2 regions of the Bacteroides sp. AM23-12 genome follow, and region 2 is predicted to be linked to the other one. Evidence: riboswitches for the same ligand, from Rfam matches in the RefSeq annotation. Region 2 holds a riboswitch; the other holds the start of a gene.

Region 1 (6,140 bases), on a different contig from region 2:
TGCGTCCCATCTATTTCTCCGCTACCGAACTCCAAAGCTGTAAAGAACTGGTTGATTTCGCCATGAAGGAATACGGTCAGATAGACGTACTTATAAACAACGTAGGCGGAACCGACCCCAAACGTGATCTGAATATTGAAAAGCTGGATATCGATTACTTCGACGAAGTATTCCATCTGAACCTTTGCTGCACGATGTATCTTTCTCAGCAGGTCATTCCCATCATGACCACTCACGGAGGCGGAAATATCGTAAACGTAGCATCTATAAGCGGACTGACAGCCGACGCCAATGGCACTCTCTACGGAGCCAGCAAAGCAGGTGTCATCAATCTGACTAAATATATCGCCACCCAAATGGGAAAGAAAAATATCCGCTGCAATGCCGTAGCACCGGGACTGGTTCTTACCCCTGCCGCACTGGACAATCTGAACGAAGAAGTACGCAACATATTTCTGGGACAGTGCGCCACGCCTTATTTGGGAGAACCCGAAGACGTTGCCGCCACCATTGCATTCCTGGCCTCCAACGATGCACGATACATCACTGGACAGACGATTGTGGTAGACGGCGGCTTAACCATTCACAATCCTACCGTTGAATTATCATAAATATACCCCGGACAGTACATCCTGCTTTTTATCATAAGAACGATTGGCTATCAAAAAGTATCTTACTCTTTGCTAATAAAGCCAGATGTACTGTCCATTTATTCTCTTTTTCATCCCCTCTCTTTCAACATACTCCAAAACAGTTCTTCATGACGCGACCAAAGAAACTTACTCCCTATCTGGAATGCAACATTGGTGGCTCATTGGCGGCTGCCAAAGAAACCAATGGCGGATTTTATCTTTCCCCGTCTGTAGGAGCACAAGTAAAGCTCACTCAAAAATTAAAAATGAATATTGCCTTAAGCTATGAAATACAGCAACTGGAAACGCTGAAACAGCGGACCGATGAATATTTCCATACCGAATTCAAGGAAGAACTGTCTCACCACTCCATCACCCTAAAAGTGGGATTAACTTACTAAAGAAGGAATTATTGCCAATTAATCAGTAGGATTGTCCAACAAATGCTAACTTTACGACGTTTTACATATAAAGAATAAACGGTATGATTGTAAGAACACTGCTGGATACAGACCTCTATAAGTTTACCACCTCGTACGCTTATATCAAATTATTCCCTTACGCAATGGGTACTTTCAGCTTCAATGACAGAAACGAAACTGAATATACCGAAGAATTTCTGGAAGCGCTCAAAAGCGAATTCAGCAACCTCAGCCGGTTGAGGCTTACGGAAGAGGAACTGGAATACATGACACGCAATTGCCGGTTTCTTCCGAGAGTCTATTGGGAATGGCTGTCTTCTTTCCGTTTTGATCCGGACAAGATCGATATTCATCTGGACACAACGGGCCGGCTGCATATTGAAGTCAGCGATTTTCTTTATAAAGTCACACTGTATGAAGTACCGCTGCTTGCCATCGTATCCGAAATCAAAAACAAGTTTTTCGGCAACATACCCGATATGAGCGAGATACTCTGCAAATTGTCGGAGAAAGTGGAATTGTCCAATCAGCATCAGCTCCGCTTCTCGGAGTTCGGCACGCGGAGAAGATTCTCAATCGACGTGCAGGAGACGGTGATCAAACGTCTGAATGATACGGCCAAATACTGTACCGGAACTTCCAATTGCTACTTTGCCATGAAGTACGGCATGAAAATGATGGGAACTCATCCGCATGAGTGGTTCATGTTTCATGGGGCACAGTTCGGATATAAGCACGCCAACTATATGGCGCTCGAAAACTGGGTAAATGTATACGACGGAGATTTGGGCATTGCGCTGTCCGACACTTATACTTCAGGAATATTCCTGAGCAATCTCAGCCGCAAGCAGGCCAAGCTATTCGACGGAGTACGCTGCGATTCTGGCAATGAATTTGATTTTATTGATAAACTGGTAGCCCGCTATAAAGAACTGGGCATTGATGCCACTACCAAAACAATCGTCTTTAGCAACGCTCTCGACTTCACGAAGGCACTGGAAATTCAGGAATACTGCAAGGAGAAGATTCGCTGTTCCTTCGGAATCGGTACCAATCTAACGAATGACACAGGATTTGCCCCTTCCAACATTGTCATGAAACTCACGCAATGCAAAATGAATGTCAATCAGGAATGGAGAGAATGCATCAAACTATCGGATGACGAGGGAAAACATACAGGCAGTCCGGAGGAAGTACAGGCTTGTCTGTACGAACTAAGGCTGGCGAAATAAAGACCGCTCTGAACAGAAAGCCGGGGTACGGGCATAAAAAAAGGAGCAACGCCTTGCTCCAACCTTTGTTAACCTTAAATCTAATACTATGAAAAACACAGTGCAAAGATACGTACTTCTGTGTTATTAGCAAATTATCCAAATAAAAAAGTATGTTTTATAACACGATTTAAAACTTTCATAGAAAAACATCCCTTTTTATTAATACTTTTTCAAGATTTAAACTCTTTGACCGCTCTTCCCAATCTTTCCAGCGTCAGTTCACCGGATTGTCTCCAGAGCTGTTCACCTTTTCTGAAAAGAATGAATGTGGGAGTGGATTCAATGGTATAGAAATTAGCGAGATCACTTTCCTCGTCTACGTCCACCTGTACTACCTCGACTATCCCTTCCATCTCTTTCTTGAACTCTTTTATCAAAGGCTGCATACGCTGGCAGTGAGGACACCACGTTGCATAAAATTCTGCCATTACCCAGTCATCACCCGCCAGTTTCTCTCTGTTTCTCGTATCACGAGCTATTTTCTTTTCTTTCATATCGATTCTCCTTTTAATTAATTAGTGGGAGTCTTAACAATACAAAAAGAGGAAGGTTTAACGCATAAACATTAATACACAGAGATTTAGTTCTATTGGAAAAGTAAAGGAGAGGAAATATCTGCCGGAGTATTCATTGCACAAAACTGAAACTTTCGTGCAAAAACAGAACACAGTATTCAATATTTATTTATCTTTGCCCCCCGAAATGGTTCGGAGTCCGTGTCCAACGGATGACGATTAAAAGGGAATCGGGTGTAAATCCCGTACAGTCCCGCTGCTGTGAAGCTCTATACAATGTCTTATTAATGAACTAATTTATCGCCACTGATGTTATTTTGGGAAGGCACTATAAGACAAGAGTCAGTCAGAAGACCTGCCACTTCGCGTAAAGCGTTCTTCTGCCTCGTGGGTTAGGAGAAAGAACATCATTTGTTAAGCCCCAAATCAAGAAAATACTGTGTTTCTGTCGGATGGACTATGTCTGTGAAGATGGGAAGGCATTAAATAAGTATGTACTTAATTGAGTAAAGTATGATAAAAAAAATCTTAGTAGCCAATCGCGGTGAAATTGCCATAAGGGTGATGCGCTCCTGCCGGGAGATGGAGATAACGAGTATCGCAATTTTCTCCGAAGCAGACCGGACCGCGAAGCACGTGCTCTATGCAGACGAAGCTTATTGCGTAGGACCGGCAGCATCCAAAGAGAGTTATCTGAATATAGAAAAAATCATCGAAGTGGCAAAGGAATGCCATGCTGACGCTATTCATCCGGGATATGGTTTCCTGTCCGAAAACGCGACTTTCGCCCGACGCTGTCAGGAAGAAAATATTATTTTTATCGGACCGGACCCCGAAACGATGGAGGCAATGGGCGACAAGATATCCGCCCGTATTAAAATGATCGAGGCAGGGGTCCCTGTCGTTCCCGGCACACAGGAGAATCTGAAAAGTGTGGAAGAAGCCGTAGAACTCTGCAACAAGATCGGTTATCCGGTGATGCTGAAAGCATCTATGGGCGGCGGCGGAAAAGGTATGCGCCTTATCCACAGTGCGGAAGAGGTGGAAGAGGCTTATACAACTGCCAAGAGCGAGTCACTTTCTTCTTTTGGCGACGATACCGTTTACCTGGAGAAGTTCGTGGAGGAACCTCATCACATTGAATTTCAGATTCTGGGTGACAAACACGGAAACGTGATTCACCTGTGCGAACGCGAATGTTCCGTACAGCGCCGCAACCAGAAGATTGTGGAAGAGACGCCATCGGTTTTCGTGACTCCCGAACTGCGTAAAGATATGGGTGAAAAGGCGGTAGCCGCGGCCAAAGCGGTCAACTATATCGGTGCAGGCACGATTGAGTTCTTGGTCGACAAGCATCGCAATTATTACTTCCTCGAAATGAACACCCGTCTGCAAGTAGAACATCCGATAACGGAAGAAGTGGTCGGAGTGGACTTGGTGAAAGAGCAGATCAAAGTTGCCGACGGACAAGTGCTCCAGCTGAAACAGAAAGATATCCAACAACGCGGCCATGCCATCGAATGCCGTATTTGTGCCGAAGACACGGAAATGAACTTCATGCCGAGCCCGGGAATCATCAAGCAGATTACAGAACCGAACGGAATCGGTGTTCGTATCGACAGTTACGTTTACGAAGGATATGAAATCCCGATCTATTATGACCCGATGATCGGCAAACTGATCGTATGGGCTACTAACCGCGAATATGCCATCGAACGGATGCGCCGCGTACTCCATGAGTATAAACTGACAGGGGTAAAGAACAACATCAGCTACCTGCGTGCCATCATGGACACTCCGGACTTTGTGGAAGGCCATTACGACACAGGCTTTATCACCAAGAACGGCGAGCATCTGCAACAATGCATCATGCGCACCAGCGAACGTGCCGAAAACATTGCCATGATTGCTGCCTACATGGATTATCTGATGAATCTTGAAGAAAACAGAGGTGACGCAACGGACAACCGTCCCATCAGCAAATGGAAAGAATTCGGTTTGCACAAAGGTGTACTTCGTATCTAAACTAAAAACAGCATTCAATTATGGAAATTCATATAGGAGACCGCGTAGCGGAAATAGAGCTCGTCAGCAAGGAAGACAATAAAGTGGTACTTACCATTGACGGAAAACCGTTTGAAGCAGATGTTGTGATGGCCGAAAATGGCACCTGCAATATTCTGATGGACGGTCGCAGCGCAAACGCACAACTGATTCGCCGCGAAAACGGTAAAAGCTATAAGGTAAATACGCATTATAGCAGTTTCAATGTTGAAATCGTGGACAGCCAGGCAAAGTATCTGCGTATGCGCAAGAAAGGCGAAGACGAACAGAACGACCGCATCACTTCCCCAATGCCGGGAAAGGTGGTGAAAATCCCTGTTACGGCAGGACAGGAAATGAAAACGGGAGATACCGTCATCGTCATCGAAGCCATGAAAATGCAGAGCAACTACAAAGTGACTTCAGATTGCCGCATCAAGGAAATTCTGGTTCAGGAAGGCGACAACATCACCGGTGACCAGACATTAATAACATTAGAGCCGATTGTATAATACTAAAAACGGATTGCATCATGGAAGAAATAAATAAAGCATACGCCACGTTCCAGGAACGTGACCGCATCGCTTCCCTCGGTGGGGGCGTGGAAAAGATTGAAAAGCAACACGAAAGCGGAAAGATGACTGCCCGCGAACGCATCGAAATGCTGCTCGACAAAGGTACTTTTGTTGAACTGGACAAGTTGATGGTTCACCGCTGCACCAACTATGGCATGGACAAAAACAAGATTCCGGGAGACGGCATCGTATCCGGTTACGGAAAGATTGACGGGCGCCAGGTATTTGTTTATGCCTACGACTTTACAGTCTACGGAGGTTCACTGTCTGCTTCGAACGCGAAAAAGATTGTGAAAGTGCAGCAACTGGCATTGAAGAACGGTGCTCCGATAATTGCGCTGAATGATTCCGGAGGTGCACGTATTCAGGAAGGAATTGAAAGCCTTTCCGGCTATGCGGACATTTTCTATCAGAACACAATGGCAAGCGGGGTGATTCCTCAGATTTCGGCTATTCTTGGTCCGTGTGCCGGAGGCGCCTGCTACTCTCCTGCCCTCACCGACTTCATCTTTATGGTGAAAGAAAAGAGTCACATGTTTGTGACAGGTCCGGATGTGGTAAAGACTGTGATTCACGAAGAGGTAAGCAAAGAAGAACTGGGCGGTGCCATGACACACAGCAGCAAAAGCGGTGTCACTCACTTTATGTGCAATACCGAAGAAGAACTGTTGATGAGCAT
Region 2 (6,140 bases):
ACTCCGGTGAACGGGTTTTCATCGTCGTCGTCGCCACATGCTGCAAAGATGCATCCGGTACATAAAACCACTAACAGGGTTTTCCAGTAATTTACTTTTCTCATTGTCTAAAAAATTAAGTGAATTTATAATGAATGATTATTAATCTATCTTTGAAGGAGCTTCGCTCATCTTATAATCGACGAAGCCGAATACTTCGGTGGACAACTCTCCGATGGCTCCCGCTACGGATTGTATGCCGGTCTGCACCTTGATGAAGTCGATGTATTGCAACTTGACCGGAGTGCCGTCGGGATACATGGCGTTTTCTATCTTGAAGGCGTTGCCTACGGGTGCGGCATCGTGATTGTCGCCCTCGGCGAGAATGTCTTCTCCCCAGTTGTCCGCATATCCCCACGGATAGGATTCATTGCGCCAGATTCCGCCCGGTGTCCGGGTTGTATTTCGCTTCAGGCGGGTACCGTATAAAGTATAGTTGTTTTCCTTTATCCATAGCGGGAAGTTAGGATTGAGGTCGATGGAGCCGGAGTTTCCCCGGTTGTCGATCCATTGCAGGGGCATATTGTGTGTAGGCGGGCGGTAGTAAGTGACGGCATAGTGTTGATAGGTTTCCGCCTTTCCGGTTTCGCTGCCACGTAGTTCGTACCAAGTGTCATTGGGCAGTCCGTCTCCGTTTTCGTCCTGCATGACGTAGACGATACCCGGTTCGGAACTACCGTCGAAGGGATTGCCTATGATAGCGAAGTCATATCCTCCGTTGCTGCTAACATCGGGTTTGTTGTATACGCTGTGGTCGAATCCCACGATGATATATCCTCCCCATGCACCCAGAGACACATAATTGTTTTGTACATTCATGCGAGTCTCAGCGTAACGACAGGCTTCTTCTTCGGTCTGTCCGGAAATCTGTGCTATGAATTGTCCCGGAGCAGGGCGTAGGTGGTATACTTTCACTTTACTGTCCGAACTACCAGCTGACGGTGCGCGGTAGTATTTGGCTTCATCAGACGGCAGGCAGACTACGGTCTGGATAGCACTTTTTATTATGTCGCCATCTGTTCCGGTTACTTTTACCACATAGCTTCCGGCTGTTGGTGGAGTGAAGGTAAAAGTGGGGCCAGTTTCTCCCTGTTGCATTACTTCGTCTACTTCCCACACGTAGGTTGCATGGGTTGTTGTATCCGTAATGACGGGAGCTATACAGGCAGCACGACCTTTGGGGACGGTTAGTTGATTACTGCTGAAGGTTATATTCATCACTGGCTCAGGTGATACCAGTACGGAAGTCGACGCATTCCCGCTACCGTCTTCGTTGGTAACCGTAAGTTTGAAACTGAATTGTCCTTCTTCGGTGGGGGTAAACGTATAGGTAGCTTCGGTTCCGACCGTTTCTTTGGTTTTACCGCTTTCGTCAATGGACACCCATTCGTACTTTGCTCCTTCAGTGAAATTTACGGAAGATTCGAGGGTTACGCTCTTTCCCATATAGGTAGAGTAGGCGGGAATCAATGATACGGAAGGTATCATTTTTTCCACTACATCTACCCGCAGTTCTTCTTCGGCATAACCATTCTTGGCGTCCACGCGGAATTTGAAATAGACTTCTCCTTCCGCTTTAGGTGAATAGGTGTATGAGAGGTCTGTACATACTATTTTACCTTTCTCGTCTTTCCATGTATATACAGGATCGGTGGCATCGTTCACTAGGGGAGTGATTGTGATGCTTTTCATAATCTTTACTGTGTAGATTCCCGTACCGTTGTCGAAGGTAATTACCGGTGGTTGACCTGTTGTCCCGCCACCCAATTCTTCATCATCACCGTCGTTCCGGCAGGAGGCGAAAGACACGACAGTACATAGCATTAATAAGCTAGCGATTGTTTTTAAAAATCCATTTATCATAAGCATACTTTTAATTAGTTTGCAAACAGGAATGATAATGGATTTTACGCTGGGCAGTCAGTATCCCGGTAAGTATAAATATAGAAGAAGCCTCTTCCGTCCGCACATGGTAAGCGCCTGTGGAAAAAGACAACGAACTACCTCCCGTATGCCGCAGGAGTAAAATCCAACCGAAAGGAGGTAGGTCTTCTGACTTATTCCCTTATTTGCAGCGCCTTCCCAGAGAAAATTTCCAGTGACAAATTGCTACAAACTGTACTGTCCTTCAAGGGCAGTACGGGAAAATACAGCAGCGGATACTGTTGCCGATTCACACGGCATTCCCTTTTAATCTTCGATAGCTTTTGTTATATCTTAATCGAATGAAATACAACTTATTATAGCAACGAAGAACCAACTTCTTGACCGCAAAGATAGTTATCTTTTTATATAATATGTCTATTTTAACTAATTAATTTTTATTACGTTGTCGGGGGTGGGAAAGGAGGAATTGGATATGGTGACACTATCTCTCTCTGATAGTGTCACCATACTTGCAGGATAGTGTCACTATGCCGATGGTATAGTGACACCATCTCCAAATGTTCTGTTTTTAAGATTTTCTATTGGGAAAATAGAAGCTAAATACTTGAAATAGGAGAAAAATGGATTACTTATATGCAAGAATATGCGGAAAGCGGAGGCCGTTATGCAGGAAAAATGGTTATATATGCAGCTTTTGCCGACCAAGTAGGTTGATTTTCTTTTAAAGGAAGGCGGGTTTGGTTTTAAAGGAAGGTCAGTTTGGTTTAAAACCAATCTTAGTTTGCTTATAAAGCAATGTTAATTCGGTTAAGAAGCAATCTTATTTTGTACGTTATTATGCTTTTTTGTGCTGTTTGCTCTTTTGATATGGATGCTTAGTTTATGATAAAATGTCGTAGATATAGTTTCTTTTGTTTGCTGTTGCTTGCATATTCTTGTAATCTAGGCTAAAATGATTGAAAATTGATGGTTTTGATATTAAGCCGCTTTTGTGAAAATAGAAATTCCTCCTCTTTTTGATGAGTCATCCGGTTTTTATCCGAAAGATAGGAAGGAACAGAGGGCAAACTTTTCTCTTTTTCATCTGCTTGCTCATAATGTGCTAATTTGAAGAAGTCTTTAATCTTTTGTTCTTGATAAAAAAGACAGGGGAGAAGTGAGGCGTGAAATATAATTATAGTATCTTTGCACCCGCAAGGTTCGTATTTGGAATTGTCTAACCTTCCAAAACGATGAAAAGGGAATCCGGTGTAAATCCGGGACAGTACCTGCTGCTGTAAGTCCTCTCTTTCGGGAGATGAGTTTATCACATTCTTTGCCACTGGTGACATCACTGGGAAGGCGTGATAAACGGGGACGAGTCAGAAGACCTGCCTTGCCGCTGCAGATTTATACCCGCGGGTTTCGGGTAGAAATCAACTGGTATAGTTCATTCCTATATTCAATTGATTCCTCATTCAACCGGTCGGTACAAATGCTATGTTTGATGTTTGTCGCAAATTATAATTTGCTGGCAGATGTCTAATGAGTGATGCGACAAGTTAGTTAATAACCTTTTCTCACTTTTAATTATGAAACGAATTTTACTATCTGTTTTATTTATTGTCTTCTGTCTGACGGCTTTTATCGGTTGTATGAAATGGGATTATGGTGAGATGGAGGATTTCTCAGCTACGGGAGACGGTCTTTTCATTACCAATGAAGGGAACTTTCAGTATGGTAATGCTACCTTATCTTATTATGACCCGGAAACGAAAACGGTAGAAAATGAAGTATTCTATCGGGCTAATGCGATGAAGTTGGGAGATGTAGCACAGTCAATGACTATTCGTAATGATGTCGGTTGGGTGGTAGTAAACAACTCTCACGTCATTTTTGCCATTGATATTAATACATTTAAGGAAGTGGGACGCATTACGGGACTTACTTCTCCACGCTACATTCATTTTATTTCGGACGAAAAAGCCTATGTCACACAGATTTGGGATTATCGTATTTTCATTGTCAATCCCAAAACTTATCAGATAACCGGATATATCGAATGTCCGGATATGACGATGGAAACAGGCTCAACAGAACAGATGGTACAATATGGCAAATATGTGTATGTAAATTGCTGGTCTTATCAGAATCGTATATTAAAGATAGATACTACAACGGACAAGGTGGTAGATCAGCTTACTGTAGGTATACAACCTACTTCTCTCGTTATGGATAAGAACTTCAAGATGTGGACGATTACTGATGGAGGGTATAAAGGAAGTCCATACGGGTATGAGGAGCCATCGCTTTATTGCATTGATGCCGAAACATTCAAGATAGAGAAACAATTTAAGTTTCAGTTGGGAGATGCTCCTTCGGAAGTACAGCTTAATGGTGCGGGTGATGAACTTTACTGGATTAACAAAGATATTTGGCGTATGTCTGTTGATGCGGAGCGTGTCCCCGTACGTCCTTTCCTCAAGTATCGTGATACGAAGTATTATGGTCTGACGGTTAGTCCGAAGAATGGAGATGTCTATGTGGCTGATGCTATTGACTATCAGCAACAGGGGATGATTTATCGCTATACGAAAGATGGGGAACTTGTGGATGAGTTTTATGTAGGGATTATTCCCGGAGCATTTTGTTGGAAGTAATCGGTAGAGAAGAATATGAGGAGAAATATATTATTAGTGCAGTTTGTAGGAGTTCTTTTATTACTTCCATCTATAATGAGTGGACAACAACACAGCAGCGACAATAAGAATTGGGCGGAAAAGGGAATTGTCATTCGTGAAGTGGAAATTTTAGGAAAGCGCCCGATGAAAGATATAGGCGTACAGCAGACCAGATTTGATTCACTTGTGCTTAAGGAGAATATAGCCTTGTCAATGGCGGATATACTCACTTTCAATTCTTCTATTTTTGTAAAAAGCTACGGACGTGCCACGCTTTCTACTGTATCATTTCGGGGAACGTCTGCTTCGCATACACAGGTAACATGGAACGGTATGCGTATCAACAATCCAATGTTGGGGATGACTGACTTTTCGATGATTCCATCTTATTTTATAGATGACGCTTCTTTGCTGCATGGCACTTCATCGGTGAATATGGCTGGTGGTGGTTTGGGAGGATTGGTGAAATTATCTACAGTGCCTGCTCATCAAGAAGGCTTCGGAATGCAATATGTTCAAGGTATCGGTTCATTTAGTACCTTCGATGAGTTTCTGCAATTGAAGTATGGAGATAAACATTGGCAGATCTCGACGCGGGCGGTCTATCAGTCGTCGCCCAATGATTATAAATATCGTAATCATGATAAGAAAGAGAATATTTATGATGATAAATATAATATAATCGAACAGTATTATCCCATAGAACGTAATCGTAGTGGTGCATACAAAGATCTGCACATTTTACAGGAGGTATATTACAATACGGGTAAAGGTGATCGCTTCGGACTGAATGCGTGGTATACTGATTCTAACCGTGAACTGGCATTACTGACGACCGATCAGGGTGATCTTATGGATTTCGAGAACCGACAACGGGAACATACACTGCGAAGTGTTTTATCATGGGATCATACGCGTGAAAACTGGAAAGTATCGGCAAGGGGAGGTTATGTGCATACATGGTTGGCGTACGACTATAAGCGGGATTTGGGAAATGGTATAATGGCTACAATGACCCGTTCACGTAGTAAAGTCAATACTTTCTACGGGCAGTTGGATGGAGAGTATTTTTTCTCAGATAAACTCCTTTTGACGGCGGGTGTGTCGGCTCATCAGCATTTGGTGAATAGTTTGGATAAAGATCTGAATAAAGATGATAATAAGAACGATAAGTATGGTCAGGGAAGGAAGAATGATTCTATTGTTTATTTTGATAAAGGACGTATTGAGTTGTCGGGTAATGTCTCATTGAAATGGCAGCCGGTCAATCGGTTGGGTATGTCATTGGTCCTGCGGGGAGAGATGTTCGGGACTAAATGGGCACCGGTTATTCCTGCCTTTTTTGTAGATTATGTTCTTTCTAAAAGAGGCAATATAATGGCAAAGGCTTCTATTACCCGTAATTATCGTTTTCCGACATTGAATGACCTTTATTTTTTGCCGGGTGGCAATCCGGCATTGAATAATGAAAGTGGATTTACTTACGAAACGGGGCTGTCCTTTTCTGTGGATAAGGATAATGTTTATACATTATCCGGTTCGGCTTCCTGGTTC

Evidence for each region. Region 2 has a riboswitch for cobalamin ahead of DW640_RS00295 (PKD-like domain-containing protein). Riboswitches for the same ligand answer to the same signal wherever they lie in the genome.
Region 1: linked by a shared signal. The riboswitch ahead of accC (acetyl-CoA carboxylase biotin carboxylase subunit) and the one ahead of DW640_RS00295 (PKD-like domain-containing protein) in region 2 are both predicted to bind cobalamin.

The regions. Positions count from the first base shown of each region.
Region 1 covers NZ_QTLF01000006.1:54,907-61,046, reverse strand. Annotated here, with positions in the region: gene DW640_RS08040 (SDR family NAD(P)-dependent oxidoreductase) at 1-611, shown strand, start outside; gene DW640_RS08035 (hypothetical protein) at 761-1,033, shown strand; gene pncB (nicotinate phosphoribosyltransferase) at 1,117-2,286, shown strand; gene DW640_RS08020 (thioredoxin family protein) at 2,499-2,822, opposite strand; cobalamin riboswitch at 3,015-3,221, shown strand; gene accC (acetyl-CoA carboxylase biotin carboxylase subunit) at 3,357-4,868, shown strand; gene DW640_RS08010 (acetyl-CoA carboxylase biotin carboxyl carrier protein subunit) at 4,889-5,398, shown strand; gene DW640_RS08005 (acyl-CoA carboxylase subunit beta) at 5,419-6,140, shown strand, end outside.
Region 2 covers NZ_QTLF01000001.1:83,176-89,315, forward strand. Annotated here, with positions in the region: gene DW640_RS00290 (receptor) at 1-104, opposite strand, end outside; gene DW640_RS00295 (PKD-like domain-containing protein) at 142-1,902, opposite strand; gene DW640_RS24280 (hypothetical protein) at 1,934-2,065, shown strand; cobalamin riboswitch at 2,064-2,274, opposite strand; cobalamin riboswitch at 3,106-3,319, shown strand; gene DW640_RS00300 (YncE family protein) at 3,498-4,565, shown strand; gene DW640_RS00305 (TonB-dependent receptor) at 4,641-6,140, shown strand, end outside.